4 regions of the Blautia sp. HA9023 genome follow, and region 1 is predicted to be linked to each of the others. Evidence: riboswitches for the same ligand, from Rfam matches in the RefSeq annotation. Region 1 holds a riboswitch; each other region holds the start of a gene.
The links. A riboswitch is a leader RNA that binds a small molecule or an ion and turns the genes downstream of it on or off. The one in region 1 is predicted to bind cobalamin.
Positions count from the first base shown of each region.

Region 1 (8,222 bases):
CAACCAGATGTTTGTATTTCTCCGGATGTTTCTGAGCATCCAGAAGTGTCTCTCTGTCGACAACATTGAACTGCATGTGCATACCCTTCTGATCAAAGTATCCACGGATCAGTGCTACAAATTTCTCCAGGCCCTCTCTTCCTGCAAGTGCAGACGGATGGAATTTCTGATTGAACAGTGTTCCGTTGGATACGATAAAGTGATCCAGACGGGATACGGAAGTTGCTGCTGCTGTCGGGCCCTTCACATCCTTGCCTGCTGACGGAGAAACACCATCTGCAACTGGTGTATGTGCATAACGGCCATCCGGTGTAGCACCGGTCTGTCCGCCAAGGGGAACATTTGCGGATACCGGATAAAGTCCGGCCTGATAATGTCCGCCTCTCGGGTTTTTGTATTTCTGAAGTGGTTTTGTGTAAGTATAGGCAACATCTCTTGCAAAATAATCCACATCCGGAATATCGTTTCCGTATTTCGGAACTTCATCGATCAGTTTGTGGATTTCTTCAAATCTTGCCTTTTTCTCCGGAGATGGTTCTGCTCCAAGCGCTGCTGTCATAACAGCCTTGGCTGTCTGCTCATTTACACCGATGCCATTTTCCTGAAGCTTCTGCATTACAATTGTAGTAATATCTGCTGCAGACTGTGCATCAATACCCTTGCCATAGTTCCATGCCAGAGCTTCCTTCATCTCTTCCATGGTAACTTTCTTTTCTTCATAAACAAGTTTACGGATCGCATACAGAGAATCTGCCATGTTTGCAATACCAAATCCCTGAGGGCCGGTAAAGTTATAAACAGCGCCTCCCTCCTGAACGGATTTACCACGTTTCATGCAGTCATCCACCATACAGGAAAGGAATGGAAGCGGACACCTCTCAGCATGTGCCACGTCAATGGCATTGTCTGCATTTACAAGCAGGGAAATAAAATATTCCATCTGTTTCTTATATGCGTCATAAAACTCATCAAAGGTCTTCATCTCTGTGACATCGCCTGTCCTGACACCGATCTGGACTCCTTTATCCATACCATTGGAGAAAACCATCTCCAGCGGGCGGCACATATTGAAGAATGCCGCATCATGCCAGCCGTCTGTCTTACCGGCTTTCTGCGGTTCTACGCATCCAATGATGTTATATTCCCTGGCATCTGCAAGAGAAAGTCCTCTGTTCTGCAGCGCCGGAATGATAACCTCATCATTATAATAAGCCGGAAGTCCGATTCCTGTTCTTGTAAGCTCTGCAGCTTTGATCAGGAATTCATGTGGAGATCCGTTCCATACTCTTACAGAAAGAGACGGTGCCGGAAGATGCACATGCATGGATGCCTGAATACACATAAAGGAAAGATCGTTGGTCACATCCTCACCGTCTTTATTCTGGCCGCCTGCGATCAGGTTCTGGAAAAGGCTGTAGCCTGCAAAACCTTCTGCTGATGCAGCATCACGGCATTTGTTCAGATCGTTTAATTTTACCCAGATACAGTCCATCAGTTCCTGAGCAAACTCTCTGGTAAGATTACCTGCCTCCATATCACTCTTGTAATACGGATACATGTACTGGTCAAAACGTCCCGGTGAAATGGAATGTCCGCTGCTCTCCATCTGGATCAGCTGCTGTACGAACCAGAAAGACTGGCAGGCTTCATAGAAATTACGGGCACCTTTCTCCGGCACACGTGTACAGTTGGACGCAATCTGGAGAAGCTCCTGTTTTCTGGTCGGATCCTGACACTGATATGCCATCTGCTCTGCAAGCTCTGCATAACGATGCGCATAATCAATAACAGCCTGGCAGCTTAAGATCACTGCTTCCAGGAAACGTGACTTCTTCGCATAATCACCATCTCCCACATTACTTTCATCCAGTTCTTTCTGTGCTTTGGCAATGATACCCTCATAACCAATTGCCAGAACTTCCTCATATTTAACCGTTACATGTCCTACACCATTGTAGAAATAATTTCCCGGTGTAAAAATGTTGTGGTCAATGGCAAGGATCGCTTCCGGAGCCATATAGGAAGTCGCAAGCTCACTGGTAGTCTTACCCTTCCAGTATTTATGTACCTCCCGAAGATCCGCCTTGGTCTCCTCCGAAATATAAAATGGATCAGCAGTTCTGGTAGCCACCGTATCCAGTTCATCCTCCAGCCACTGGAAAGAATACTCCGGGAATGTCTGACATCCTCTTGGTGCCAGGGTGCTGCTTCCGACGATCAGTTCCTCATCACGGATGATGATCGGAATGTTATGCAGGATATGGGCAAAAGCCTTCGCTCTGCGTGTGATGATCGGCTCGTCTTCAGTTTCCTTGTAGGACTCTGTGACCAGTTTCGCTCTGGCAGATTCGATCACCGGCATCTTGGCATAAAGATTATCCACAAGATGTGTGATCCTGTCTGTTTTCGGGATATCTGCTATATGAAATTTCTCCATGATTCTCCTTTCTCATAACCGGTTGTTTCTGGTGATCTGTCTGCCTCCACGCTTCCAGAACCGCTCCTGTCCGGCTATGTGCTCATGTAATTTCATTATACCTTACCCCCTGTTTGATGTCAACGAAATCCAACATGTGTTTCTTGCTGTTTTTGTGGTTTTTATTGGGTGAACCCCGTTGGTTCTATTTGTTTTTCGTGTTTTTATATTTTTCTCTATTGACTTTGTTTTTCTGTTCTGCCATACTTGGATTTATATAGAAATTCCTTTAGTCAAGCGGATATTCCGTCACATGTTCATGAACAGTAAAAGAGGTGTAAATTTATGTATCTTTCTGATATGCATACACATTCCATCGCCAGCGGCCACGGCACGGAATGCACCATCACCAATATGGCCCGGGCAGCCGCAGGGAAGGGCCTCCGGCTTCTCGGAATCACAGACCACGGTCCCGGAACTCTGGCTGCCGGAACTTCTTCCTATTTCCGGAGCCTTACCTATTCTCCGAAAAAACATTTCGGAGTAGATCTGCTCTACGGAATCGAACTGAATATTCTGGACCGGAAGGGAACTGTAGATCTGGATCAGGAATTATTATGTAAACTTGATTATGCCATCGCAAGCATGCATACCTGGAACTACCGTCCCGGTACCAGAGACGAGAACACAGAAGCTTTTGTCAATGTCATGAAGAATCCCTGTGTCAAAATCCTCGGTCACAGCGACAACACCCATTATCCGGTAAATTATGATGTTCTTGCCCGAACTGCCAGAGAAACCGGAACAATCTTTGAAATTAACGAAGCTTCCCTGGCTCCATATGGCTACCGTGGTGATACCAGAGAAAACTGTTATGAGATTCTCCGCTGCTGCCGCAAATATCATCTGCCGCTGCTGCTCTCCAGTGACAGTCACGGTCCGGAACACATCGGTGATTTTACCTGTGCTGCTGAATTTGTTCATCAGGCCATGTTCCCGGAACAGCTGATTCTGAACAATCATCTTCCAAGATTGAAGGTATTTCTGCAGACCAGATGATCTGGTAAAACAGTAAGATCGAATATACATAAAATGTATCCGAATACACATTCATGTTTGACTCACAACCAAAAAAGCCAGCTCGGACACATTTTACCATGTGTCCGAGCTAGCTTATTATTTCGGGTTATATTATATTTTCTTTATTATCATTTCTCATCTGCCTGAGAATTCTCTCTCTGCTTTCTTATCATATCCGCAAGTTCCTGATATTTTCCTGTGATATATCCATAATTCTCTCTTCTGTGAGGAAGTTTACACGCAGTGCAGTCCTTGATTCCGCTTTCCGTAAAATGGAAATTACCACCGCATTTATCTCCCAGTGCATACAGCGGACAATAACAGAACAGGCAGTTAAAATTTTCCGGATCTGCTCCTTTATGGCATGGAAAATACTCGCATTTTTTGTGGCTGAAATAGGAATATTCTTTTCCCTCCCAATATGGTTTCTCCATGGTTCTTATCTCCTCCCGGATCATGCACTCTCTTAATTTTTCCGTAAAAAAAGAGGTAGCGATCCCACCCCGGGGTAGAAATATAATCCGTTCATGAGTGCGCGGAGGGAACGAATGTATCCGGAGTAGTATCGCCTGCCATTTAATCATGTATAATTCATATGAACAGGCGCATTCCATAAAAAAATGCCTACTCTCGTAAAAAAGTAGACAACGTCCCAGGGGTGCGGAGTCCCTGAAATGGTTGTTACACTTTACACGGAAGTTTAACCTCGCCATAACAAGCAGGTTTCCTGGCTCCGGGATCATGGCTCGTCTCTCCTTCTCATACATAGGTACAATGGATTCTGAGATTCGCTCCTCCGTTACAGTGACCGGATCGCTCAGGTTTCTCACCTGATTCCCTTTTCTGCTGGCTTCTGATAATCCATGACTGTCAGATGCCCTCAGCACTTGCTATGTTCAATATGGAATTATACTGATATTATAATAACACCCTGTTAATTATATGTCAATACCGTTTCAGATTTTTCTGATATAAATTCACTGTTTCCTTATAAGAAACAGCCTGGCGGAATATGCCGCCAGGCTGTTCAATATCTTCATCTTAATAAATTTTATATGGTTCGTGATTATACAAGACGTCTTACAGAGACAATCGTTCTGTATGTCGCATCGTTACTGATCTTGATACCATCCTGAGAATTGGATGCATGTACAATCTGTCCATTGCCCATGTAAATAGCCACATGTCCACCATAGCAGATCAGATCTCCTGGCTGGGCATCTGCATAAGATACCTCAGTACCTGCATTCTGCTGCTCATAGGAAGTTCTCGGAAGGCTTACGCCAAAATTGGCATATACACTCTGTACAAAACCGGAGCAGTCTGCACCATTGGTAAGGCTTGTTCCGCCCCATACGTATGGATTTCCAACAAACTGTGTGGCATAATTCACAACAGAAGATCCTGAACCGCTGCTGTAAGAAGAACTGTCACTGTCTGAGGATGTGTCCTCTGCACCTTCTTCGGATGCATCTGTACTGTTATCGTAATCTGCGTCTGCATTATCCTCTGTATTCTCAGTATCCCCGGACGCGTCATCTTCGATCACATTGCCATCTTCATCATACTGCGCATCATCATTTTCACCATTGTCTGCATCTTCATCCACATGCTCGGTGTCATCCTCTGCAGTATCCTCATCTGTATTCTCAATCACGTCGCCGTCCTCATCGTACTGTACGTCTTCGCTCTCGTCCGCCTCATCCTGCTGTGCTTCCTGCTCTGCCTGGCGTCTTGCTTCCTCTTCTGCCTCAGCCTGTGCTCTCGCTGCTGCTTCAGCCTCGGCCTGACGTCTTGCCTCTTCCTCTGCTGCAATACGCTCAGCCTCTAATCTCTGAAGCTCTGCTGTCTGCTCTGCAAGAAGGTTCGCATAGTCTGTAGCCTGCTGCTGTGCATAAGCGATCTCATTATCATAATCCGCAGATGTGGCACGCTTCTCATCCAGCTGTACCTGCAGATTCTGTGACTCAGCCTCGTACTCCTGCTTCATTCCCTCAAGTTCTGCCTTCTCCTGTGTATACTGAGCTTCCAGGTTGGCAACCTGCTGAATGGTATTGGAATACTTCTCAAGGCTCTTTCTGTCCTGTTCATATGTCTTCTGTGTGTACTCAGCTTTCGTGAGAAGATCTGACAGGTTCTCTGCATTAAGCATCATCTGGAACCATGCATCATCTCCACCTTTCTCATAGAGATACTGAATACGCTTCTTCATTGCCTCATACTGCTTGGTCTTGGCATTCTTAGCCTTCTCAAGGTTCGTCTGGGTAGAAGCAATATCAGCTTCTTTATTAGAGATGTCTCCCTCCAGTGTCTGGATTGAAACCATCACGTTTACAAGATTGGCATCAAGAGTGGAAATTTCGCCTTCAATCTGTGATTTCTGTGCGGAAAGATCATCCAATCTGGAATAAGTCGCATTCAGCTGTTCATTGGTTGCATCCATTTCCTGCTGAAGTGCTGCCTCATCTTCTCTTGTTGCGCTTACGCTGACTACCTGTGCTCCGCTGATGATGAGCGCCAGTGTCAGACATAATATTCTTTTCTTCATGACTGTTCACCCTCGCAATCTGATTCTGAATTCTGATTTATCCGACAGTTCTCTGTGTCTGTCGTTTGTTTACTTGTCTCTGCTGTTATTTCATTCTCAGCAGTTCATGTAATATTTCTGCAATATCTTGTTCCAATCTTTTTATATATTAACACAGTGTTATTTGGATTGCAAGGTTTTTCTATCAATTAGTTTAAAACTTTGTAACATTTATTAATTATTTTGACATTAAAAAAGAGAGAACCTTGCATTTTCGGTTCTCCCTTTTTGTTGATTCAATAAAATTTTTTGATATTTCTGTTGCAGCCTGTTTTTAATTGAACAGATCTGCAAGAATCTGATTTGCAGTCTTCTTCAGGTATCCATCCGGATCAGAAAGTGTGCTTCTGTTCCATCTGAAATATGCTCCATTACGGATGTAATTACCGCTGGACTCATGGTAATCATATTTGGATACGCCCGGATATTTTGCCATATAGGTTTCTGCAAGCTTGATCGCCTGGCTTCCGTAAGTTCCGTTAGGTGTCGGTGTTCCGGAAATCTGAACGCCTGCATTCGGCGTACAGTGCAGAATCACAACACTCTTATCTGCGCACTGACCAAGAACCATCCATGTATGTCCATCGTTATATCCGATATCTCCAGGATAAAGTTTCCAGTTTGAACTTGACAGCGTTGACTGGGAAATGATCCTTCCCATTCCCCTGCCAGAATACAGGGAACCGATATCTCCGGAAACAGTTGTATAATTCACTCCACCTGATTTACTCTGCATGATCTGGTATACAGACCATCCTACATAACCGGAACAGTCAAGGCCCTTCTGTTCTGTAGATTCACTGAGGTCCATATAGTTTCTGTAGTTATAAGAACTTGAATTATTATCATACCACTGTTTCCACTTGGAGCTTACACCTTTTCTGGTTGCATCTGACCAGTTATGTCCACCGCCCCATACATAAAGCGTCTGTCCTACCGGTTTCAGGGCATTGGCCAGGAAATTTTTGATCGTCCTGGAACTTGAAGGAGTTGTTGTATTCGGATTGCTGCCGCTGGACTGAAGAACTCCGGAACTGCTGAATGTGTACTGCACTCCGTCAATGGTCTTGGTTCCTGTAGCCATAACACCGGTAGACGGGTCAAAATAGTATTTCACTCCGCTGGTAATATTGGACACCCATCCGGTGGCCATAATGCCTTTGGACTTCTTTGATTTATAGAAATAATATGTATAGCTTCCAATCTTCCTGAAGCCTGTATACATAGCACCTGTGCTCGGGTCAAAATAGCGTTTCTTCGCTGTCGATGTTGTTGCCCAGCCGGTGGCCATAAAGCATTTGCTTGTAAAATATCTGGTCACGTTCTTGGAATCTGTAAGAAACGTACTCTTGGCTGCAACACCATTGCCGCTGTAGAAATAATATTTCTTATTGCTGATGGTTGCCCACTTGGTTGTCATATAACCGGTAGACGGATTAAAGTAACGGGTATTCTTCTTGCTGTCTGTCAGCCAGCCTGTTGCCATATAGCCCTTAGCTCCATTGGCATTATAGAAGTAGCGTTTACCCTTGCTGTCCTTTGCCCAGCCTTTTACCTGAACTCCTGTAGAGGCATTGAAGTAATACTTCTTTCTGTTCAGAGTAAGCCAACCTTTTACTTTCTTTCCATTTTTGTAGTAATAGGACTTCCCGCCTTCTGTTTTAAAACCATTCTTGGTTGCCGCCTGTACATCCGTTACAGTTGTGTGTACAGTCGCTCCGGCTGCAAAAAACATCAAGATCAAAAAAAGTCCCCAAAGTTTCCATTTTTTGCTTAATTTTCGCATACATACCTTCCTTTGATAGATAATTGATATTTACTATTTATGAAGTCCGGCTGATCGTTGTCTGCACTGCCCATCCTGTGAGCGGTAAATAAAACGTGCAATTCATTACAATTCTGTTACAAATTTACGTCCATATTATATACCATTCTTTATCTCCCGTCAACTCTTTCCCGTTTTTTCCCTCTCCAATCTCCTTTTCCGCACAGGAAAAATCCCGATTCCAGGATTCTTCTTCCTGTGCAGGCACCTTCATCAGAATAAAAAATCCCCGGATCATCAGGTATATGCGCTGAATATTCCGGGGATCTGATATTAATAAAAAATGTTACTTCCTGTAACAACTCTGTTACAGA
Region 1 covers NZ_JBWLUR010000006.1:47,054-55,275, forward strand. The annotation lists gene AC04Q6_RS04390 (glycyl radical protein) at 1-2,437, opposite strand, end outside; gene AC04Q6_RS04395 (PHP domain-containing protein) at 2,762-3,475, shown strand; gene AC04Q6_RS04400 (cysteine-rich small domain-containing protein) at 3,625-3,930, opposite strand; cobalamin riboswitch at 4,197-4,399, opposite strand; gene AC04Q6_RS04405 (C40 family peptidase) at 4,563-6,044, opposite strand; gene AC04Q6_RS04410 (N-acetylmuramoyl-L-alanine amidase family protein) at 6,358-7,869, opposite strand.

Region 2 (8,222 bases), 140 kb from region 1:
AACGCTTCTTGTTGATCATAAAACGTACTTTCTGTCCCGGAATTCCGTTCTTTACAATGACTTTCTGGTCATCCACCCATACAAAGCCTTTGTTTGGAAATTCCACTTTTTCTATAACACCTTCGTAAATTTCACCTTTTTTCATAAATCCTCTTTCTGTCTTATAAGCAGCAGGCAGTAAATCGAATATTCCAAGTTTGCTTTACGGTCTGCTCGCAAACACAATCGCTTCACTGCCTGCATTCAAAAATCAAGCCCCGGTATCGCGCCGGGGCTTCAATCATCCGCTTCTCATATTCATACACTGCAGACAACCATTCTGATCTGTTCAAAACAGCTGTTCCGGTGAAAGATCTTACTCTTCCTCGTCCTCAAAATAATCATCGAAGTCATCATCAAAATCTTCTTCGAAATCCTCCAGATAATCCGGAGCGAAGAAACGGTATACTGCAAATGCGATTCCTGCAACAGCTGCAACCGCACCGATGATCGCCAGTACCCAAAGGACTGTATTCTTATCTTTCTCTTCTTCTTTTTTCTTCAGTGTCGCAAGCAGTTCTTCAAGCTTTGTTGTATTTAAATTCATAACACTGCACCATCCTTTCTTTCTGTTCGGCTGTACTTTCTGTCAGTAAATCTGCAGCGCAGCGTTTTTTGAGGTCGCTGCACCCGAGCCTTTTTTTAATGTTCTTATTATACCACCATATGTCTGGTTTTACCAGAACTTACACAAATTTTCGCAGAAACATTCTGTAAAAAAATCGCCGTATTTCCGGCATTTCCGGAAAGATACGGCGGTTTTCTCTTATTCTTTATGGGTTCCTCGGATCACTTTGATCCCGCGTTCTTCTATCAGACCGCAGATCTGTGTTATCCGCGGACATTCCTTTTTTTCCTCATTCAGACGGCATACCCCGACATGGATGACGCTGATCTTTTCACTGACCAGCCGATCTGCCTTTTCCAAAATCCCCTCATCTTCAGCAGGTTCTTTTGCATTGGTGTCTTTGCATCCGTTGCATGTCATCACAGCTGCCAGAATCGTATCTTCCGGATAGCCGGAAAAAAAATCTCTTCTTTCCCGAAATGCAGACAGACATCCTGCCCTGGTACACACATCATTGGAATTAAGGCATGTCAAAATCCCGATCTTTTTCATCTTTTTCCCTCTATGCATCCCGCCTCACAGCCAGAATCATAAAAACAAAATATGCATCTTTCCGCGGCTGTCGTAAACGATCTCCGCTTCTACTTTATAGATCCTGCGGATCAGCTCCGGGGTCAGGACTTCTTCCGGCGTTCCGTAACCTTCCAGAACTCCGTCCTTCAGTACATAGATCTTATCACAGTATGCTGCTGCAATATTCAGATCGTGAATAGCGGAGATCACGGTTACATTAAGTTTTTTCACCAGCTCCATCAGCATGATCTGGTGGGTAATGTCCAGATGATTGGTAGGCTCATCCAGAATCAGTGCAGAGGTCTGCTGGGCAAGTGCTCTTGCCAGGATCACCCTCTGCTGCTCTCCTCCGGAAAGAGTGGAAAAGGTACGGTCTGCAAACGCCTCCATCTGTACGGTTTTCAGCGCTTCATCCACGATCTGGTAATCTTTTGCATTGTCCCGTTCCAGAGTCTTTTTATGAGGCGCACGCCCCATAAGAACCACCTCGCGGACCGTAAAATCAAAATTATAATAATTGTGCTGTGCCACCACGGCCATTTTTTTCGCAGAGCTTCGAACACTCATGGAATGAAGCTCCTCGCCGTCCAGATACACGGCTCCTGCGTCTGGTTTCAGAATACGGTAAATGCATTTCAGCAAAGTGGATTTTCCGCTTCCGTTTGGTCCGATGATTCCTACCAGTTCCTTATCCTGGGATTCCATGGAGATTCCCTTCAGGATCTGTCTGGCGTGAAAGCCAACCTGAATATTTTCTGTGGTGATCTTCATTACCGGGCACCTCCGAATCCATAGGATTTCCGCACAAGCAGATAAATAAAGCAGGGAGCACCGATAATGGATACCAGCACACCGATGGGCATCTCGGAATTTTTAAGGATCACACGACATGCCACATCGCACCAGATCAGAAACGATGCACCAAGAAGCGCACTTAAGGGGAGCAGTTTTCTGTGATCTGTTCCAAAAAGGATCCGGACCACATGAGGGATCACCAGTCCCACAAATCCGATTACACCGGCACAGTACACGGCAAATCCGATCATAACAGAAGCAACGATCAGATAAAAAGTCCGCAGTCTGTGCAGATCTGTTCCAAGGGTAATGGATACGTCATCTCCCAGAAGCATCAGATTCAGGTTCCGGTACTGCGTCCAGAAAACAGCCACGCACACCAGCGTGACCGGAAGCATTACACCCACTCTGGTCCAGCTTGCTCCGGCAAGACTTCCCATGCTCCACTTCATAACTTCTGTTGCCGCATTTTTGTCATTGGTAATATAAATGACAAAATTGGAAAAAGCAGAACAGACTGCGCTGACCGCCATTCCCGCAAGGATCAGTTTTGCGGAAGTTGCCTTTCCACCCATGTTTGCAATGGCGATCACCGCAAAAGAAGTGATCATCGCGCCAATGAAAGCTGTGATTCCCACAGAGTTTCCACCAAGAAAGCTTCCGATTCCAAGCATGATGGCCAGTGTGGCACCCAGAGATGCACCAGATGAGATACCCAGCACATACGGGTCTGCCAGCGGGTTCTGCACGATAGCCTGCATCACCACGCCGCACACGGAAAGAGCCATTCCAACTGCCAGAGCCAGAAGGACTCTAGGCAGCCGGATCAGCCACACAACATCATGAACTGCGCCTTCCGCATAGGCGGACAGACTTTTTATATGAAACAATTTATAAGCGATAACGCTGTATACATCCTTCAGTGACAGATCCGCATTTCCAAAAGTGATGGCTGCAAGTATGGAAAAAATAAGGAATCCTGCAAGTCCGATGAGAACTGCCACATACATGGATGTTCTGAGCACCTTATCTTTTTTTCTCTGTGAAGCTGTTTCTTTCACTGCATTTTCTCCGATCAGTCAAGATTTACGTCCGGATATAATCCCTTTGCAAAAGTTTCGATTCCGTCCTGGGTACGTGTTGCACTTGCATACATCTCACTGAGCATGATCGGGTAAACACGTCCGTTCTTTACTGCGTCAAGGCTCTTCAGGGACTCATCATCCTGGATCACTGCAAGCTGGCTGTTCTTAACAGTTTCCGGATCATCTCCTGCATATGGCATGTAAACCACAAAGATCACGTCAGGGTTGGCTGCGATGATATCCTCTTTTCCAACGGTGGAAGCATCCGGGTTTGCAAGAGTTGCGCCTAACTGTGTTACCATATCTCCGCCAAGGCTCTTTACGCCATAGTTTGTGATGTCATCTCCAAGAGGCTCCAATACCATTACGCTTGGTTTGTCTTTTACATCTGCAGTTGCAGTAAGAGTTTTGTCGATCACTGCTTTTGCATCATCAACGATAGCCTGTGCTTTGTCCTGTACATCGAAGATCTTTCCGATATTTAAGATATCTGTGAATTCATTTTCCAGTGTTCTGTCGCCGTCCGGACGAGTATTGGTGTTGTAGTAGGTGTTGCAGCCTTTGTCGATCCAGTCTGTTACATTTCCCAGATTCTTATCAGAGAAAAGAGAGCTCCAGGATAAGATCATGTCCGGCTCCAGCATTGTTACAGTTTCAAGGGATGGGGTAAATTCGTCAAGATAATTTGTTTTTGAGAATGCTTCTTTGAGATCTTCCGGAACTTCATTATCAAGACCTGCGGTAGCTACCAGGTGGTCTTCCAGACCAAGTGCGAGCATAGTCTCAATGCTTCCCTGATATACAGCAAGGACTTTTTCCGGTGCTTTTTCATAAGTGGTTTCGATTTCGTTTCCATCGTAATCATAGGTTGTGATGGTCAGAGGATATTCTGTCTTGGTTGCCTCTGCGGAAGAATCTTCGGTGTCTGCAGACTCTGTACTGTCTTCTGCTGCCGGCTGGTTGTCTTCCTTGATGGTCTCGGAGTCTGCTCTCTCTGCGGCATAAACAGCCGGAGTTGCTGATACGGTCATTGCCGCTGCCATTACCATTGCCATGATTCTTGTGGATACATACTTGTTTTTCATTTCATTTCCTCTCTTTTCGCCTGTTTTATCTCCTGTTGCCTATGGGTAACCGAAAAGATGGGGCTTCATAAAATCTGCACGGAACACTTTGTACGGAAGCTCCCACTTACATACTGTCAAGCAGGTTTCCTGACTTACAGACTCAGAAAAAACTCCGCAAAATAAAAACTGATACACCATTCATCTTTTAGCCGATCATGAATGATATATCAGAATTTTCTCCAGAATCTCTCTGACATCGGGATTTCGCCTTCTCACATGAGTTTCTGCAATGGCATGTGAAATCCCTTCTTCTGTATACAGTGGCCGCAACCGCTCAGGCTTTTTACCCGATTCCCTCTCACAGTATCCGGCAGCATATGTGCCGGTGATACTGTTCACTTCACAGCAATTCAATTACGCTGATACTGATTCTAACATACCGGTTTTCCAATTACAACCTTGAGGCCGGATTTTTACAGTTTTTTGCAGAAATAGTCTGCCCGGAGAGATCCCTCTCAGATCTTTTTCAGCTTGGCAAAACCGGCGAACATTTTTTTCACGCCGACTTTGTCAAAGTCTACCGTCACTTCGTAGTCTCTGCCGCCGTCTGCGATATTTTTTACGATACCGACTCCGAATTTCACATGACGGACCGTGTCTCCCTCACCATAGTCCAGGCTGTCCGCCTTCTTCACTGTGAAATCTTTTTTCTGCAGGGTGCTCTTTGCCTGGAAATTCATTTTCATCTGGGCATAGGCGCTTTTCGGAGATACGATATCATCTACTCTGGGCTTTTTCTCCTGAATCGTATGTCCAAGATCCACCAATTCTCTTGGAATTTCCCTTACAAAGCGTGATACACGGTTGTACTGGGTCTCTCCACGGATCATACGCTGTTTTGCACAGGTTAATGTCAGTTCCTTCATGGCACGTGTGATCCCCACATAACAGAGTCTTCGCTCTTCTTCAATATCCGACGGGTCTCCGGACCAGATGGACGCATATCCCGGAAATACTCCGTCCTCCATACCTGCCATAAATACATTGGGGAATTCCAGTCCCTTGGCACTGTGAAGGGTCATAAGAAGCACATAATCCTGATCCGGATCAACGGAATCAATATCTGCCACCAGTGCGATCTCTTCCAGAAATGCGGAAAGTGTTGCCGGCTGTCCTGCCTCTTCCATGGCTTCCTGGAAAGATTCGGTCTTGGAGATCAGCTCATCGATATTCTCGATCCTTGCCTGAGCTTCTTCTGTTTTTTCTGCTTCCAGCTCTTTCACATAACCGGTCAGTTCGATCACTTCTTCCAGCGTTTCACGGACTGTATAAGCCTCTGCCTTACTCTTAAGTCCCTGGATAAAAGATACAAAATCATTGATCTTTCCTGCTGCCCGGCCAATGGACGGTACTTCCTCCACCACACGGAGGGCATCATAAAAGCTCAGGTTCATCATATCCGCATAATCCTGGACCCGGCCGATGCTGGTAGCTCCGATTCCTCTCTTCGGTACATTTAAGATCCTGCGCACAGCCAGATCATCACTGGCATTGTCAATCGTCTTCAGATAGCTTAACAGATCCTTGATCTCTTTGCGGGCATAAAAGTTTACACCGCCCACAATCTTATACGGCACATTTGCCAGGAGAAATTTTTCTTCAAAGAGACGTGACTGGGCATTGGTCCGGTAAAGTACCGCACAGTCCTTATACTGGAATTTCCCGTTACGCCGTCCCTGAATGATCTCTCCCGCAACATACTCCGCTTCCTCAAATCCGTTGTTGAACTGCCGGAAATGAACTTTATCACCCTCTTCGTTCTCTGTCCAGAGTCGTTTTTCTTTACGTTCTGTATTGTTGGCAATTACCTCGTTGGCTGCGTTCAGGATATTCTGTGTAGAACGGTAATTCTGCTCCAGCCGTACCACATTCGCCTCAGTGAAAACCTTCTCAAAGCCCAGGATGTTCCCGATATTTGCTCCACGGAAACGATAAATAGACTGGTCATCATCGCCAACTACGCAGAGATTCTTGTATTTTTCCGCAAGAAGACTTACGAATTTAAACTGTGCGGTGTTAGTATCCTGATACTCATCCACCATAATATACCGGAAACGTTCCTGATAATAATCCAGGATATCCGGATTGTGTTGGAAAAGCTCCACGGTTTTCACGATCAGGTCATCAAAATCCAGGGCGTTGTTTCCCCGGAGGATGGACTGGTATTCCTTATACATGCCTGCAATCTTCCGTGCATCCGGATCACTTCCCGCATTCAGCTCCATCTCTTCCGGCGTGATCAGCTCATCCTTGGCATGGGAAATCTCCGCAAGAACAGCGCGTTCTTTATAAATTTTTGTATTGATACTGAATTTCCGGAAGATTTCCCTCATGACTGTCTTCTGGTCGTCGGTATCATAGATGGTAAAATTACTGCTAAATCCCAGCACTTCAATATGTCTGCGTAAAATCCTCACGCATGCGGAATGAAAGGTAGAAACCCATACGCTCTCTGCGCCCATTCCCGCAATTTTATTTACACGTTCCCGCATCTCACTGGCAGCCTTGTTGGTAAAGGTGATCGCCAGGATATTCCAGGGATTGACGCCCTTTTCCTCCATTAAATAGGCAATCCTGTGAGTCAGCACTCTTGTTTTTCCGGAACCGGCTCCTGCAAGAATCAGAAGCGGCCCCTCTGTATGTACAGCAGCTTCCCGCTGCATGGGATTCAATGTGTCCAAAGCATCCTGTATACTCATTTTGATCTCCATTTCTTTTTCCATATCAACAGTATCTTTATATACTACCATGTCTTTTCTTTCCGGTAAAGCCACAACCTTACTTTCTCATTTTCCCGGAAAAAAGTTTCTTTACAAGTAGTATTTAAAACTATATAATAGGGAGCAGAGGTGATAATGTGATGACAAGAAACGAAAAAGAGATGATGAGCAGCATTTTTGCGAAAATTGCTGAGCTTGATTATATAAAACCAGATGAAATCCCAAACATCGATCTTTACATGGATCAGGTCACTACTTTCATGGAAGAAAATCTCGCTTCCACCAAACGTCACGAGGATGACAAGATCCTGACCAAGACCATGATCAACAACTACGCCAAGAATAAGCTTCTCCCCCCGCCGGAGAAGAAACGCTACTCCCGGGAACATCTGCTGATGCTGATCTTTATTTACTATTTTAAGAATATTCTCTCCATCAGTGACATCCAGACTCTTCTCGGGCCGATCACGGATAAATATTTCAAATCCATGACTGAGAAAGATATGACTTATATCTATCAGGAAGTTTTCAGTATGGAACAGACTCAGATCCGTTACCTGGAAAAAGATCTCATGCGCCGGTTCAAAAGCGCCGGAGAAATATTCGAAGATGCTGATCCGGAAGATAAGGAATTCCTTCATCAGTTTTCTTTTATCTGCCTGCTGAGCTTCGACGTATACATGAAAAAAATGATCATCGAAAATATGATCGACCACATGAATTCTCCAAAAGATACCGATTCCTCAAAAAAAGGCAAATAATATCCGGCTCTTACATCCGGTCGGAAACGTGTGCCGCCAGGCGCATGAAGAAAAGAGACAGACGCATGATCGCCTGTCTCTTTTTACGTTATAGCATTATCCGTTATCATTCACGGCATGGGCATAAGTCCTATTCTGCTTCGCCACCCTGCTCTTCGTTATTCTTCTTCATACGTGCAAATACCATCTCATAACCGTCATTTCCATAGTTCAGGGAACGGTTTACACGGCTGATCGTAGCTGTGGAAGCTCCTGTCTTCTCGGAAATATCAAGGTATGTACGCTTATCGGTAAGCATCTTGGCTACCTCGAAGCGCTGAGATAAAGAAAGCAGCTCATTGATGGTGCAAACATCCTCAAAAAATGTATAACACTCTTCCTTGTCCCTCAGGCATAGGATCGCTTCAAACAGATGATCCACAGCCTCCGTCCTGATTTTTTTGCTCATTGTTACGCTCCTTTAAAATACATAATTTTCGTCTGATACAATACTGATATTTTAACACTCTAAATCGTGATAGGCAAGCATTTTAGGGAAATTTAATAAACTATTT
Region 2 covers NZ_JBWLUR010000006.1:188,150-196,371, forward strand. The annotation lists gene rlmD (23S rRNA (uracil(1939)-C(5))-methyltransferase RlmD) at 1-145, opposite strand, end outside; gene AC04Q6_RS05005 (hypothetical protein) at 356-586, opposite strand; gene AC04Q6_RS05010 (CGGC domain-containing protein) at 806-1,159, opposite strand; gene AC04Q6_RS05015 (ABC transporter ATP-binding protein) at 1,196-1,951, opposite strand; gene AC04Q6_RS05020 (FecCD family ABC transporter permease) at 1,951-3,036, opposite strand; gene AC04Q6_RS05025 (ABC transporter substrate-binding protein) at 3,051-4,145, opposite strand; cobalamin riboswitch at 4,252-4,541, opposite strand; gene pcrA (DNA helicase PcrA) at 4,643-6,886, opposite strand; gene AC04Q6_RS05035 (DUF1836 domain-containing protein) at 7,048-7,668, shown strand; gene AC04Q6_RS05040 (YerC/YecD family TrpR-related protein) at 7,799-8,116, opposite strand.
Region 2: another riboswitch for cobalamin. It lies ahead of AC04Q6_RS05025 (ABC transporter substrate-binding protein); the one in region 1 lies ahead of AC04Q6_RS04400 (cysteine-rich small domain-containing protein).

Region 3 (8,222 bases), 640 kb from region 1:
ATCCGTTTTCCGCAGGAGAGGCTGTAGCAGCATTTGCAGATGGTGAGGAAAGCGGAGATCTGACACTGGCAGGAACCGGTACAGAGGCAGATCCGTACCTGGTTACATCCACAGCTGACATTCAGGCAGTTGCAGATTATGTAAACAACGGAAAAGGTACTTTTGCAAACCAGTATCTGAAATTTACAGAGGATATCACACTTCCGGAAGGATGGACTCCGATCGGAATAAAAACATCCAAATTCCAGGGAAATCTGGACGGAGACAACCATCTGCTGACAGTACCGAAAGGGGAGAAATGTCTTCTTGGTTATGTAGCAGATTCTACTCTGAAAAATCTGAATATCTATGGAGAGCAGATCGCGTCTGACGGTGTTGTCTGTAATTATGAGGTTGATCACAGTTCCAGAAACCCGATCAAGATCGACAATGTAACTTTAAAAGCAGGAACACAGACTTTGAAATCCGGATTTATCGGAGGATATGCATCCGGACAGAACCAGATCACCATCACCAACAGTACTGTAGAAAAAGGTGTTGTGATCGGATATGACAAAGCACAGTCCAATATCGGTTCCTTTGGTGGTGACTTCAACGGAACTATCGAGAACTGCGTAAGTTACGCAGATGTCTACGGAACAAAATACGTAGGCGGTATCAGCGGAAACAAAGGTCAGTCTATGGGAACCTATGCACTGAAAAACTGTAAGTTCTACGGAACCGTAACTGCAAGCGGAAATTACGCAGGTGGTATTTCCGGCGGCGGATACGGCGGAACACGGTGGGGTGAATCTTCTGCGCCGAACACACCAGGTGTAACGATTCAGGACTGCTATTCCAACGGAACGATCACAGGAAATGACTATGTAGGTGGTATCCTTGGTTCTGAGACCGGTATGGTACAGTGCTGGGACAACGGTATCCAGTATATTCAGAACAACTCCTTTGAGGGAACGGTAAGCGCAACAAACGGAACACGTGTCGGCGGTGTGATCGGTTACATCAAAGGTATTGATAAATACAACATCATCGAGAACAATGAGTATACCTGTAAAGATGTAAAAGGAATCGGAGCGATCGATTTCGTTGATACAAATTATGCAAATCCCACACCTGTGGAAGGCGTAACTTATTACAATTCAGAAAACGGAAGGCCAAGTATTTCCGGTGCAACGAAAGCACAGCATAACCGTACCGATGATCCTCTCGGTGCAGATGCAGATAAGCTTACCAAACTGGTAGTGCCGAAGATCAAAGTTTCCCTTACGATCTTAGGTGACCAGGTTCACGACAGTGATAAAGATCATCAGTATCATACCTACTATGCAGGAAATCTGGAGACCTGGCTGGAGCAGAGTGAGTATACCGTTGTAGAAGGCTCTACGGCAAAAGATGTCATTGACGCAGCATTACTTGCCAACAACATGACATGCGAGAATCCATCCGGAAACTACATTGCGTCCATCACAAAAGGTGATGTTACACTTGGCGAGTTTACAAACGGAAAATACAGCGGATGGATGTATACATTAAACGGCTCTTATCCGGATCTTGGAGTTTCCGAGCAGGAAGTAAAGAACAATGACCAGATCGTTCTTCATTACACAGACTACTATCCGGAAGAAGAGAATCATGTCTGGGAGACAGCATGGACATTTGACAAAAACGCCCACTGGCATGAATGTGCAAATTCCAAAAACGAAAATTCCTGGTGCAACATCTCCAGCAATGAGAGAAAGAACGGATATGCAGCACATACCTATGACAAAGGTAAAGTAACAAAAGCAGCTACCTGTACAACAGCAGGTGTGAAAACATATACCTGTACAGTCTGCGGCGCAACAAAGACAGTAAGTATCCCGAAGACAAGACATACTTACACCTGGAAAACAACAACAAAAGCAACCGTATTCAAACCGGCAGTACAGACAAAAGTCTGCTCCAAATGCGGTTATAAAACAAAGACAACCAGACCTTACGGCAAAAAACTGACTCCAACCCTGAAACTGAACGCAACAAAGATCACTCTGAAAGTAAATCAGTCCACATCCAGAGTGAAAGTAACAGGACTTGCCAACGGTGATGCTGTAAAGGCATGGGGAACTACCAACAAAAAGATCGTAACTGTAAGCAGCAAAGGTGTGATCAAAGCCGGAAAAACAGCTGGTACAGCAAAAGTTTCCGTAACCTTAAAGAGCGGAAAGAAAGCTTATATCACAGTAACTGTTCAGAAATCTACAGTAAAAACAACAAAGATCACAGGTGTAAAATCTGCCCTTACTCTGAAAAAAGGAGCAAAGACAACCCTGAAACCAGTACGTACACCGTTCACATCCGGTGAGAAGATTACTTACACTTCTTCCAATAAGAACGTGGCAACCGTAAGCAGCACAGGTGTGATCACAGCAAAAAAAGCAGGAACAGCAGTGATCACCGTAAAGAGCGGAAGCAAAAAAGTAACATGCAAGGTAACAGTTAAATAAAGCTGTTATCCCCTGAAAAATAAAAGCGGCATTTTTTCACAGAATGAAATGTGAAAAAATGCCGTTTTTGATCATTTGATCATAAATATTCAACTTTAAAATCAAATTCCTTACAATACTCATCTACTTTGGAACCTTTATAACACCGGATGGTACAGGCACGGTTGATGATCCATGGCCCGATAAAATCGGGATCGTGTCGGATCTCCAGATATTTCATACGGTTACATCCGTGGAATACCCATTTGCCGATATAATGGATATTTGTGGGAAGACAGACATAAGTAAGATTCATACACTTAAAAAATGCGCTTTCGTCCAAAAATTCCAGGGACTGGGGAAGATGAAGTTCTTCTATGGCACAAAAATAAAAAGCCTCTTTTCCGATACGTTTCAGACCTTCCGGGAAATCCACGGAACGGAGATTTTTACAGCGGTAAAAAGCACGGTCTTCGATGAGGGTAAGTGCGGAAGACAGCTGAAGGGATTCCAGGGAGGTACACTGTGAAAAAGCTTCGGAGCGGATCCGGGAAATCTGTGAATCATGGGGAAAGATCACACATCCAAGCTTTCGGTTCTCCTGAAAGGCGGCTCTCGGGATAGAAGAAAGTGCCTGAGGAAGAATGACTTTTTTCAGGGAATTACATTGAGAAAATACGTTGGATCCCATATTTTCCACCTGGGTGGGAAGCAATACTTCTTTCAGAAGAGTGCAGCCCTGAAAGGTTCTGGCGCCGATATTTTTAAGCGTGTCCGGAAAACAGACAGAGGAGATCTTGGTCTTTTTCTGAAAAGCTTCCGACGCGATATATTCAATTGGCGCAGGGATCTTTACATTTGAGGAAAGATAGTTTCTTGCGTTGTTTTTGGAAATGACACGACTGGATCTGTAATAAGTACCTGACATAAAAAAGTCTCCTTCAACATAAAAAAAGACACCGCATCACAGGCAGATACGATGTCAAAAAAGAATTCTCCATTTATCATACGTGTAATAGCCGGCAGTATTTCCAAGCAGATCTCCTGACTTATGCAGTCACGTTTATCCCCTTCTTATACGATAAATTACAATGGTTCACGGATAAACTAAGCAAATACAGTAGCACGTCTGTTGAGGATTCTCACCTTATTCCCTTTTAATCCGGTTTTCTGCAGGAAAAAACCGGAACTTGAAAACGTCTATATTTAATATTTTTGGGTGTCTGATTATTATATCACAGAAAAAGGACAGATACAATTGTTTTCCGGGTTTTCGTTTGACAGACAAGAGGAAATAAACTATAATTTCAGTATAAAATTTCATAGAAAAGAAAGACGTGCAAACAGGTGTGATTCCTGTACATGTAAGTGCGATGCCGTACAGTCGGCGGGCGGTTTTTCTTTCATGTAAGGTAGCATTGGTTTGCGCATAGGAACATCTATCAGGTAACGGAATCCCCTTGGAAAAGAGGGATTATTTTCCGTTACCTTTTTTGTTGCTTTTTTTGTGCAGAGAAAAGGAGGAAGAATGGAAAGTAAGAGGAAAAAGACGCTGTTTAATGTGATCATGGTAGTACTGATCCTGGTCATTGCCGGATGCGGAGTGATGGCAGTGGGAAATCTGAAAGGATGGTTTGATAAAGGATCGGACAGCGTTCTTATGACAAAGAACGTAAAAGGTGTGGCCAATATTCAGAGAAACGGTGTGGGCTACGGCCTGGAAAAAAATGTGGCATTGAGAGCCGGAGATATTCTTGAGACGAAGAACGGAACCACAGCGGAGCTTTCAGCCGGAGAAAACAATACACTTTCACTTAACGCAAATACGAAACTTACTGCGGAATCCGTAGAAAAAAACAATTTGAAACTTACTGCGGATCAGGGAGAGGTTTTTGCGGATCTTACGGATTCTGTGGGAAAAGCAGAGATCGCTCTTGATGAAAATACGCTTACCTTTGAGACAGGAGTCTTTTCCGTAAGCGCACAGTCCGGAAGCGGCGCTGTGTATGTATTTAAGGATGAAGTGGAACTGGCCGAAGCGGACGGAAAAACCACAACCGTAACAGCCGGCGAAAGTGCTCAGATGACAAAAAGTGAGGACGGAAGCTGGAAAGTAGAAACAAGTAAGATCTCAGCAGGAGCATTAAATGAATATATGATCCAGCAGCTGCTGGGATGCGCAGATAAAGACAGTTTATGTTTTACACCGGAGGAACTTCAGAAAGTTCTGGATGACAGAGCCGCAGAGAAGAAAGCAGCTCTTGAGAAGAGTTTAAATTCTACAAACAAGATTCCGAAGACTTCAGAAAAATCGGATGATAAAAAGTCTGCAGATGGATCTGCGAAACAGAATTCCGATACAACAGACGGAAATACCGCAGACACTGCAGGCAGCGGAGAGAACACAACACAGGAATACACACCGGATGCTTCTCAGGATGAGACGGATTCTTCCGGAGAAGACACCGCAGGCAGTGATGGAGATGTATCCGATGACGGCAGTTCTGATGATGGTTCCGGTGACGGGGATTCTCAGGATACCAAGCAGTGTACCATCACGATCCTCTGCGATACCATCCTTAATAATATGGACAATCTGACAGCCGGAAAAGAAGCTTATGTGCCGGCAAACGGAGTGATCCTGGATACCAGTACCGTAGAGTTTACAGAGGGAGAAACCGTTTTTGAAGTACTTCAGAGAGTTTGTGAGTACGCCGGAATCCAGCTGGAATATTCCTGGACGCCTATGTATGACAGTTACTATATTCAGGGAATCAACAACCTGTATGAATTTGACTGTGGAGCACAGTCCGGATGGATGTATAAAGTAAACGGATGGTTCCCGAATTACGGATGTTCCAAGTACACACTGGAGGACGGAGACGACATTGTGTGGTGCTTTACCTGCAATGGTCTTGGCGCGGATGTCGGTGCGGAATATAACGGTGAGTGACAGCAAAGGGAGTAAAAGATATGCAGAGAAAAAAATTTCTGGCACTGATGCTGACGGCTGCTCTTGTGGGGCAGCCGGGAGCTCCTGTTTCAATTATGGCGGCAGAAACAGACGAAAGTTCCGATTTCGGATCGTTTGGATCAGAAGCTTCTGACACAGCAGAAAAAAAATTGCCGGTGATCACGGAGGACCTGTCGGAGGAGACCATTACATATGATCTCAATGAAAAGGCAGAGCCTTTAAAGGTTCAGACGGAAGAATCCGGCAAGCTGAAATATCTGTGGCTGAAAAGTGATGACAACGAGAATTTTTACAAAATAGAAAAGTCCGACAGCCAGGAAAAGACAAAAGAAGAACAGACCGGGGAACAGCAGGGGGAAAACAGCCAGCCGGAGTATGAAGATACACAGGAGTATACACCGGCTACAGATACAGCCGGAACCTTCTACTACAAAGTCCGGATCTGGAATTCAGAAGAAACAGACGAAAACGCTTACGTAGAAAGTAAGACTGTCTGTCTTCAGGTGTTAGATCCGTCCGCTGAAGACCATAGTGGATCGGATGCTACAGATGGGAAAAAGGACGGAGAGCAGAAGGATCCGGCAGCATTGGATAAAGAAGATCCGGCTGCAGATCATACATCAGGTGATACCGCAGAAAATTCGGGGAACGAAAAAGATGCGGATCCGGACGGCGAAAATTCCGGAAGTGAAGACAGTGGAAATGCGGCTGATGACGGGAAAGATTCCGGCAATGAAGCTGGTGAGAACACCGGTAACGAAGAGGACAATACCGGAGAATCTGGTGGTGAGAACATCGGAGATGAAGATCCTGCCGCTGAAGATACCGATAAAAAAGACACGGATATCGCCGAAAACGATTCCGAGAATCATCTTCCCAAACGTCAGGAAGACATCCCGGAAAGTGAAACTTACGAAACCGAAGGTTACTGGAACGTCTCTCTCAGTGAGATCTTTCAGGATCCGGACGGAGATGATCTGACCTATTACGAAAAAGGAGAAAGAGATGAGGACTGGACTCCTGTAGACGGAGATTCTTACCTTTGTCACCTGGAAGAAAATCAGGAGACCTATCTTTTTACTGCAAAGGATCAGGAAGGTTACGGAGATGTTTATGCCGTAACTCTGAAAAAGAAAGACGCGGCGGAACTGGAAGTATCAGAAGCACAGAAGGCTCAGGAGAAATCCGCGGCAAAGGATACGGAAGAGGAACTTTTCTCATCCGGAGACGCAGAGGCAGCTTCTGCTTCCAATACGGCAAGTTTTAATACCATTTATAAAGAAACCGGAGAACATCTGGCATTCATGGCAGAAAAAAGCGCACCTGTAAACGGAACGCTGTGCGGTGAATGGATGGTGATCGGCCTTATGCGAAGCGGCCAGCCTGTGGACGCATCGGTTTACAGCCGTTATAAATCCAATCTTGTGGATGTGGTGAAACAGAAAAAAGGTGTACTCCATGATAAAAAATATACGGAATATTCCAGGGCAGTTCTGGCGCTTACAGCCATTGGAGAAGATGTTACCGATGTAGGAGGATACAATCTTCTGCAGCCGCTGTCCGATTTCGACCAGACAGTATGGCAGGGAGTTAACGGAACGATATGGGCTCTGATCGCCTTTGACAGCCATGATTATGAGATCCCGAAAGCAGCGGTCGGAAAAACGCAGACAACCAGGGAAAAACTGATCAACAACATTCTGTCGCAGGAAGTATCCGGCGGCGGATGGAGCATCATGGGCGGAGCAGACAGTGACGTGACAGGAATGGCACTGCAGGCTCTGGCACCATATTATAAGAGTAATTCTTCCGTAAAAGCGGCAGTAGACAGAGCGCTGAAAAAACTTTCCTCTATGCAGCTTTCGGACGGAACTTTCGGAACTATGGGACACAGCACCTCCGAGAGCTGTTCCCAGGTAGTGACCGGACTTTCGGCACTTGGTATCGACTGTGATAAGGATTCCCGCTTTATCAAAAACGGAAAGTCCCTTCTTCAGGGATTATTAAGTTACTACGACGGAAAAGAGGGATTTCTTCATGTTGCCGGAAATGGCTATGACCAGATGGCAACGGAACAGGCATACTACGCAATGACTGCATACAGCCGAATGAAAAACGGGAAAAATTCCCTTTATGATATGACCGATGTGGCGATCAAATCAGACAAGGAAAAAGCGGCAGAAGTGACGAAACTGATCGAGGCACTTCCGTCAAAGATCACCATGAGTAATTTCCAGAAAGTGATCACTGCATATGCCGCATACAATGGACTGAATTCCACACAGAAAGCGGTTATCTCCAAGACAAATAAGGATAAGCTTCTCAAAGCCTATGCGGAGGCTCAGGATGTGGAAGTGAAGTATGTGGAAGGTCTGATCTCAAAGATCGGAAAAGTAACATTGTCCAGTGAAGAAAAGATTACAGATGCAAAAACAGCCTATAATTCCCTTTCTTCCGCTCAGAAAAAGAAGGTTACAAACTATTCTGTTCTGACAGCAGCGGAGAAGGCACTGCAGCAGTTAAAAAAAGCAACAGAACCCACACCTACCACAAAACCATCCGGCCCGTCAGGAAAACCGGGTTCCAAGGTAAATCTGGTAACACCGAAACCAACGGCAACTCCCGGGGCAGCGAATCCGTCCAAAACAAAATCTGCCGGAGGTTCCACCAAATCAGCAACTGTAGGAAGCGGCAGCAAATCCTCTTCCAAAACAGGAAGCAGCAAATCTTCCGCCAAGAAGAGCACTGCAAGTACCAAAAAAGCAAATTCCAATAAAACAGATTCC
Region 3 covers NZ_JBWLUR010000006.1:685,340-693,561, reverse strand. The annotation lists gene AC04Q6_RS07210 (DUF4430 domain-containing protein) at 1-2,483, shown strand, start outside; gene AC04Q6_RS07205 (leucine-rich repeat domain-containing protein) at 2,563-3,390, opposite strand; cobalamin riboswitch at 3,480-3,671, opposite strand; gene AC04Q6_RS07200 (DUF4430 domain-containing protein) at 3,991-5,415, shown strand; gene AC04Q6_RS07195 (prenyltransferase/squalene oxidase repeat-containing protein) at 5,436-8,222, shown strand, end outside.
Region 3: another riboswitch for cobalamin. It lies ahead of AC04Q6_RS07205 (leucine-rich repeat domain-containing protein); the one in region 1 lies ahead of AC04Q6_RS04400 (cysteine-rich small domain-containing protein).

Region 4 (8,222 bases), on a different contig from region 1:
AACTGGTCTAGTTGCTGTTCCGTAAGCATGCAATCACATCCTTTCCAGTCACAGCTTCCGGAAACAAATGTCTTGCCATCCGGTTTGCTGCAGTTGTGTAGAAATTATTTCCGGCAAAAAACTCCCGGGTATTCTGGCTGGTAACGATGTTTCCCTCAAAAAACAGGCCTACCCTGTCCGCATACTCTGCAACAAATTCCACGTCATGGGAGATCATAAAGATCGTCAGGCCATGCTGTTTCAGCCGGGTTAAGATCTTTCCGATCTCTTCTTTATATTCTGCATCCATTCCCTTCGTAGGTTCATCCATCAGGAGAATCCTCGGACGAAGCAAAAGGACTTTGGCAAGTGCCAGCCTCTGCTGTTCCCCGCCACTCAGATCATAAGGATGTCTTTCCAGAAGCCCTTCCAGCCTGGTAAGGCTTACGATCCCTTCTATAGCCTTTTCTTTTTTCATATGAATCTGATATTCCGAAGACATTTTTTCTCTCCTGCCCCCGATCACAGAATACAAATCTTCCAGGACTGTTTTCTTTAAGAAAATGCTCTGTGGGTTCTGCGGCATGACTCCCAAAAGCCCACAATACAGATCCCGGTCTTTATACGAACGGATATCCCGCCCTTCCAGAAGTATCTTCCCACGGTATGGACATCGCACCCGGCTTAAAAGAGACAGCGTAGTGCTCTTTCCCGTACCGTTTCCACCTACCAGTGCATAGAACTCTCCCTTTTTTACCTCCAGGGAAAGATCCCGGACAACATCCGGACTGTCCTTTTCATACCGGAACCAGACATCTTTCGCCTGAATGGACAATTCTTTCTTCGAACTATCTGTTTTTGTGTATCTGACTTTTTCAGTAATTTCGCTCTTTCGCTGACTATCCGAAGCAATTCCTTTTTCGTTACAGTAACGGGAGAGCCACTGTCTTCCCTCACTGACTGTCAGCGGACAGGTTGCCTGACTGTCTGTCTCACCATAGATCTGCATAGGAATCGGCATGGAAAGAAACATGCCATGTTTTTGTTCCTTTAATTTTACCCCGATTTCCCTGGGAGTTCCTTCCAGATAAACATTCCCCTTATCCATGACAAATACCCTATCCGCATAAGGGATGATATCCTGAAGCCGGTGTTCCGTAAGGAGCACCGTTGTTCCAATATCACGGTTAATCTTTTTTACGGTTTCCAGAAAATCAGAAGCAGCGATGGGGTCCAGCTGAGACGTAGGCTCATCCAGTATTAAAAGGGATGGATGCATTGCCATGATCGCAGCCAGGTTTAAGATCTGCTTCTGCCCTCCTGACAGCTCTGAGACATTTTTATAAAACCACTGATGGATACCAAAATAGCTGGCCATCTCCGCAACCCGCAGCCGGATAGTCGCATTGTCATATCCCAGGCTTTCCAGTCCAAAGGAAAGCTCATGCCAGACTTTATCCGTTACGATCTGATTATCCGGGTTCTGCATGACAAAACCGATCTCCTGGCTCTGTGTCCGGTGGTCAATCCCCGAAAGCGGCATCCCCCGGTAAAAGATTTCTCCCTCTGACTTTCCAACCGGGGCCAGCACGGTTTTTAACTGGCGCAGCAGCGTGCTTTTGCCGCATCCGCTCCGTCCGCAGATCACATTTAACGTTCCTTCTTCTATTTTCAGATTCGCATGGTCCAGAACCTTCCTGGAACATTCCGGGTATGCGAAGCTAAACTCCTTTACTTCTACAAGATTCATAATCATTATCCTTCCTGTTCCAGAGTTTCGTAGATTTTTTTGTAAGTCATATCCAGATCTGTTTCACAATGCTTCCGGCTTCTGGCAAAACGGATAGTCTCCGTCACATCCAGGATCACCGGAATGAAACAAAAACATGCGAAACAGATGTATGTAAGCATTGCTTCAACTACTGGAACAGATACCGGAGCCTGATGCCCCTGAATGGTAAAACCAGCAAGTAAAATACGGGGATCATAACTTGCATAAGAAGCCCCATTCATACAGCCAGTGGCAAATACAAGGAATAAAGCTGCCATCACTGCCAGAAGGCTTTTATCCTTCTTCGTAAATTTGTAAATGGAAAAAGCAGTCCTGCCTTTTAATCCATATCCCCTGCTCCGCATGGAATCCGAAGTTTCTATGGCATTTTCCAAAGCCCATGTGACCAGTATCGACAGCATATTAAATCCCGCACGGATGCGGTTAAAAAGACTGCCCTCTGAAACATCCCTTCCCATGGATTTCTGACCGTTCCGGATCACTTTCAGCTGCCCCGTAAATCTGGGGACAAAGCGAAGCGCCATGGAAAGGATCAGAGAAAGGGCCGGTATCAGCCTTCCAAACAGGTAAATAAATTTATCACTTGTCATAACTTTATTATAACAGGAAAACCACTGAATCACTACGAACATGACCGCTCCAAGGACTACTCCATAGACTAAGGCCTCCAAAGTGATCCAGTTTCCACTGCTTTCTACGTAATATAACATCGTGACCCCATAATGATTGAAAAGTGGATTCAGAAGAGCCACGATCAAAAGACTGGGAAGGGTAAAGAGAAAGCTTTGCCTAAGTGTCCTTTTTCCTCCAAGCAGAAGGATGGAATAAGACAAAGCACCCGCATAAGAAATGCAGATAAAGACGGGATGCTGATTAAACATAGTAAATAACAGTACTACAGCAAAATAAAAAAAATTCAAAAATGGATGGCATGTGGAAAAAGCATCAATGATGGATTGATCCGCAGGCTGTCTGTTTCTTTTCTCGGTCTTATTTGTTGATAACACGTTTAAATGTACTCCCTCTTTAATCCCTGCTCTTCACAGTACAAATCCACTTTGCTTCCCTTTTTGCAACGTATCGTGCAGTTTTTGTTCACGATTTTTGAGCCAATATGCTCAGGATCATGATGTATCTCCAGATATTCCAGCCGATTGCATCCATGAAAGACTTCCTCTCCAAGATACATGATATTTTCCGGAATATATACCTCTTTCAATTTCTTACATCCGAAAAAGGCCCTCTGATCTAATTTTTTAATTTCTTTTGGTAAGACTATGGTTTCAAAGCAACAGAAGTAAAAGGCTTCCAAACCAATTTCTTCCAGTGTATCCGGCAGCGTGATCTCCTTTAATTCCTTACAGCGGTAAAAAGCTCTTCTTCCTATACTCTTTAAATGCTCCGGGAATACCACTTTACTTAACTGCGTGCAGGAATGGAAACAGCACTCCGGAATCCTGCGGCATTCTGAACTGGTTTCAAATGCTACCTTTTTAAGGGTTGTGCATCCTTTATAACTATAATCTCCCAAAATTTCCAAAGATGCCGGAAATGTTACTTCTCTGAGAGAATGATTTTCCGAAAAAGCACTCTCTTTGATTTCTTTAACGGTCTGTGGGAATACAACGGGCTTACGGAGCTGGCAGCTTGCAAAAGCTTCCTTTCCTATGATTCTGCAGCCGGATGGCAGGATTATCTCTTTTATTTTCCCGTTGCCCTTATAACAGCAATCATCAATATAAATATATTTTTCAGGAATTGCTGCTACCTGTTTGTTTCTTTGCATACTGGCAAGCTGTGCCGTAAATGTACGATGATTAAATCGCAGTATACTCCATGTTGCTTTATCATTCTGTGAGCGCATATGATCTCCTTTCCAACGTTCGGCTCATACAAACTGTATATCTTTTACATGTTTGTATTCTTTACCTGACGTGTTGGATATACTGGCTCAAAATGCTTTCATAAGACGTTTTTCAGTCGATACATTTCACACAGGGAAAAGCAGCTCCGGAATCGCACCGGATTTCCTTAAATCGGCTGCCATCAGCCGAACCACGCTCGATTTTTTTGTTATTCTAATTATAACGATACGCCTTATTTCTGTCAATGTTCGCCAATGTTTCTGGTCTTTATCTCATACCAGTTTAACTATTTTTCACAATTTCTTTACTTCTTATCTTTGTATGGGTTTCCAACATCACTTCCAAGATTGCAGGTATACTTCCATTCAATCTTATCCCCATCTTTGGGCTTATAACTGGAAGCCCCATAATTCGGGAACTCTCCATTTACACTGTACATCCAGCCAGAATTTTTTCCGCAGTCAAATTCATAAAGCTGATTGATGCCTTCCACGTAATAGCTTTTATATAACGGGGTGTATTTGGAAGAGAGCTGGATGTTCTTTTCCCCGCAGATTTTTTTTAAGATGTCAAATACGGTATCGCCCGTAGTAAATTTAACTTCCATTTCCGGAAGTATCCAGCCATTCTCCGGAACAAATTCTTTTTTGGTTTCTTTTAAATCACCGATATTGTCAAGGATCGTCTGGCAGTCTATCGAAATGGTACAGGCAGCAGGCTTTCCGGAATCCCCTTTCCCGATTCCACAGCCCGTAAGGAGACAGCTCCACAAAAGCATAAAACAGATGATTCCTATTACCCCGATCCGTTTCCAATATATTTTTTTCAGTTGCTTCATAATTATCCTCTATCGGATGAAAAGGTACCAAAAACACTATTTGATTTTTGATACCTTTTACACCCTTACTCTGTTTACTTAACTGTAATTTTTATCTTTTTTGTCACCTTTCCAGATTTAACTGTGATGGTAACGGTTCCTTTTCTCCGGCCTTTAACCACGCCCTTCGAGCTGACTGTTGCAATCTTCTTGTTGGAAGAACGGTAGGTCACTTTCTCCTGGGAAGTGATCGGGCTGACCACTGGTTTTAAAGTAACACTCTTTCCTTTCTTGATGGTCAGTTTTTTCTTGAGGCCGCTGATCTTCGTAGTCTTTACCTTTGCAGTCTGGACTTTTACTTTCAGAGTCGCTTTCTTTCCACTCTTTAAAGTAACGGTGATCTTTGCCGTTCCTGTTTTGGTTCCGGCCTTGATCTTTCCGTTCTTATCAACGGTCACGATCTTTTTGTTGCTGGAAGCCCAGGACTTTATGGAATCTCCATATGCCATGGAAACCTTCACCTTTGTGGTGGCCTGTTTCCGCCGCAGGTTAATGGAGGATACGTTCAGTTTTATAGTTGCCTTTAATTTGCTTCCATAATTCCGTGTCTGTTTTTTACCGCAGAGGGAACAGGTTCCTTCCTGCTTCGCCGGACGGAATACCGTAGCTTTTGCCGTAGTTTTCCAGGTGTATTTATGCGTATGTGCAATTACAGGAATCGTTTCCGTCTTTTCGTATCCGCAGACCTGGCAGGTATATCTCATCAGTCCGGTTGTCTTATAAGTAGCAGCCTTGATCTGCTTTCCTTTTCCATAGGAATGCTTCTGGTAACCACCCTTTTTCGTGTTATCCGTGATGTCACATTTTCCATACATGGCAACACACTCATGCCAGTGGGCATCCTTATCAAAATTCCATTTGCTGTCCCATACATGGTCATGTTCCAGGGTATAATCATCGGTATAATGGAATACGATCTCATCCCCGTCTTCCAGGTACTGCTCTTTTACTCCAAGATCTGGGTGGATTCCATTTAAAGTATACATCCAGCCGGAGTTCTGTCCGTTGGAAAATTCTGCAAGCTCCTGACCATCCTTCGTGATTCCGGCAATGTAGGTCTCATCCCTCAATGTACGACAGCTCATTCCATTTTTGGACAGCACTTCTTTTAAGAGTTCCAGGACGTTGGCATTTCCATCGATCGTGTAATCTTTTGCTGCGATCCAGGTATCCAGATTTCCTTTTCGCAGGGTGTGTTCCTGATCCTCCTTTGCACTGCCATGAACAGAGTCTCCGAGAAGCGTAAAGCTTACCGTGATCGTACCGGCATCTTTTTTCAATACCTTAACGGTCAGTTCCACGAATGCTTCCTTATAGGAAATTTTCAGTTTCTGTTCCCCACGTTTATCCTTGTTATATCCCTCTATGGTAAGATCTGTCAGCGAAAGCTCCTGTCTGGTTCCGTCACTGATCACAGCAACCACTTTCATTCCACTGAGATCCAGGTCCTCCCCAAGGTAAAACTCTGTCCGGTAATCACCAGTCAGCTCCAGGGAATCCACATAAACACGCAGGCCTTCTGTAGAGACCAGTTTTTCCTGGTCTGCCCCCAGTGGATCATCCGTCCGGTTATATCCGGTCTGCCATCCGCAGCCTTCCACCTTCGGGCAGCTGGTGGTTTCTTTTTCTGTATTGACATAAGTGGCTCCGCTTGCCGTCTCATGGGTCAGACAGTTGGTATCAATGTATCTTACAAAACCGATTCCTTTATCTGCCCCGCAGTCTTTTGCATAATAATTGTTGGTGATGTCATCGATCCGGTTCAGGCTGTCATAAAAACCAATGATACCTCCTACATATGCTGCGTCTGCCTTTGTTGCCTGTACCTTTCCTGTAAAGGAATTGTTTTTAAAGGTATAAGTGCAGTTGTTCCAGGTCTGTGCCACATAGAGGTCTCCACCAAGGATTCCTCCGACCTTGTCAGAACCGGTGATGCTTCCCTCTGAACTGCAGCTGTTGATAGTTATCTTGCATCCGTTCGGGGCTGTGGAATTGTCATAACCGCCGCCCACAATACCACCAGCCACTTCACCAGAAGCCTCTACGGTGCCATAAAATTTACAGCCGATCACAGAGCAGTTGCCCATGGCATTGTCCCTGGTTCCGATAATACCGCCTACATAACTGGTTCCGTAAACGATCGCATAACTTACACAGTCTTCTACGGTACCCTGCATACGTCCGGCAATGGCCCCGATCTCATTCTCATTTCTGTCATATCCGATGACAACATCTTTCTCAATCGTACAGTTCCGTACCGTTGCCTCAAAGGCTGAAGAACATCCGGCATAAGGGCTCATCGTCTTATTCGCACCCAGAAGGCCGGATTTCAGGGTACTGGAACCACTTTTCAGGGTAACATTGTCGATCTCAACTGCCATTCCGGAAAGTCCCACACCTTCAAAGTTATTGACAAGGCCATAACCGGCAATCTTCTTTCCATAGATGTTCAGGTTACGGATCCTTGTATTACGGACATAACCAAAGAGAGGCAGCCCGCCCTCCGGTACTATTACGGTATGGTTATTTCCATCAAAAATACCGCTGAATGCATTAAGGTTCTCGCCATTTTTCAGGTCTTTCCTTCCATCCTTAGTCACACCGATAGGCTTCCATCCAGTTGGCAGGGTGATGTCTTCCGTAAGCTGGAAGTATGTATTTTCAAAGGAAAATCCCTCTGTATTTACTTTGTCCCGCAGTGCTTCTACATCTGAAGCTGTCTTAAGGAGATATGGAGAGCTTTCACTTCCGTTTCCCTCCCATGGGAGAGGAGCTTCTGTGACGGTGACACAGGCAATATCCGAACAGATCTCTTCACTCGATATCTTTACACCATCACCATTTATATATGCTAGAATATTTGTTTTTACTTTACAGTAATAGTAAGTTATTCCTGTTTCTTTTATTTCTGGACTATATGTATTTTCAGTCGCTCCAGATATTAATATTCCATCTTGCGTTGAATTTACTCTATTTTGATACCACTGATACTCTGTTTTAACGCGAAAATCGTTAGATTTTTGTACAACTATTTCCAATTTTTCTGTAATAGGGATTCCCTTGACATAGGTTGTGTCTTTAGGCTGTTGGAGTATTACAGGCTTATCTGCTACATGTGGGTATACTCTTGCTGAAAAAACGTTACTTGTCGCAGTATAAAGATGTGTATTTATTTCATAAGAAACAAGGCATCTATAGTATCTATAATACTGTGGCTGAGTTGTATTTATTGTGTATGAATTTTCAACTGCATTCTCTATTTTATCATAATCTTTAATATCCGAACTTGCACTTGAACTTACATACCATTGATAAGAAAGTTTTCCTTCATTTTCCTGTAAAACAGAAGCTTGCACTATAAACGGCTCAGCTTTCTCGCCTTGCATAATCCCTACTCCATTTGGCTCCCTGTTATCAGTAAGTATTGGAGTATAGTCAATTTCCCCCGACTTTATGGTAAGCGTATATACTGTATCTTCTGAAACATACTTTGCATCATCTTTTTTTAATATTATGACAGCTGTATACTCCGAATGACTATTCCAATCAGGCGTGAACCGCAAAGCCCCACCAAGTGGTCGTTTAATAAGTTCAACACCATCCATCGCAATCAATTCCGGATGTTCCGCAATTGAGCCATAGCAGTCATTGTCACTTCCGGCAATGTCAATATATTCCGTATTTTTCGGTACAGTCACCTCGAGGTTTT
Region 4 covers NZ_JBWLUR010000004.1:38,525-46,746, reverse strand. The annotation lists gene AC04Q6_RS03875 (ABC transporter ATP-binding protein) at 8-1,729, opposite strand; gene AC04Q6_RS03870 (energy-coupling factor transporter transmembrane component T) at 1,735-2,481, opposite strand; gene AC04Q6_RS03865 (leucine-rich repeat domain-containing protein) at 2,781-3,635, opposite strand; cobalamin riboswitch at 3,691-3,846, opposite strand; gene AC04Q6_RS03860 (DUF4430 domain-containing protein) at 3,941-4,474, opposite strand; gene AC04Q6_RS03855 (Ig-like domain-containing protein) at 4,549-8,222, opposite strand, start outside.
Region 4: another riboswitch for cobalamin. It lies ahead of AC04Q6_RS03865 (leucine-rich repeat domain-containing protein); the one in region 1 lies ahead of AC04Q6_RS04400 (cysteine-rich small domain-containing protein).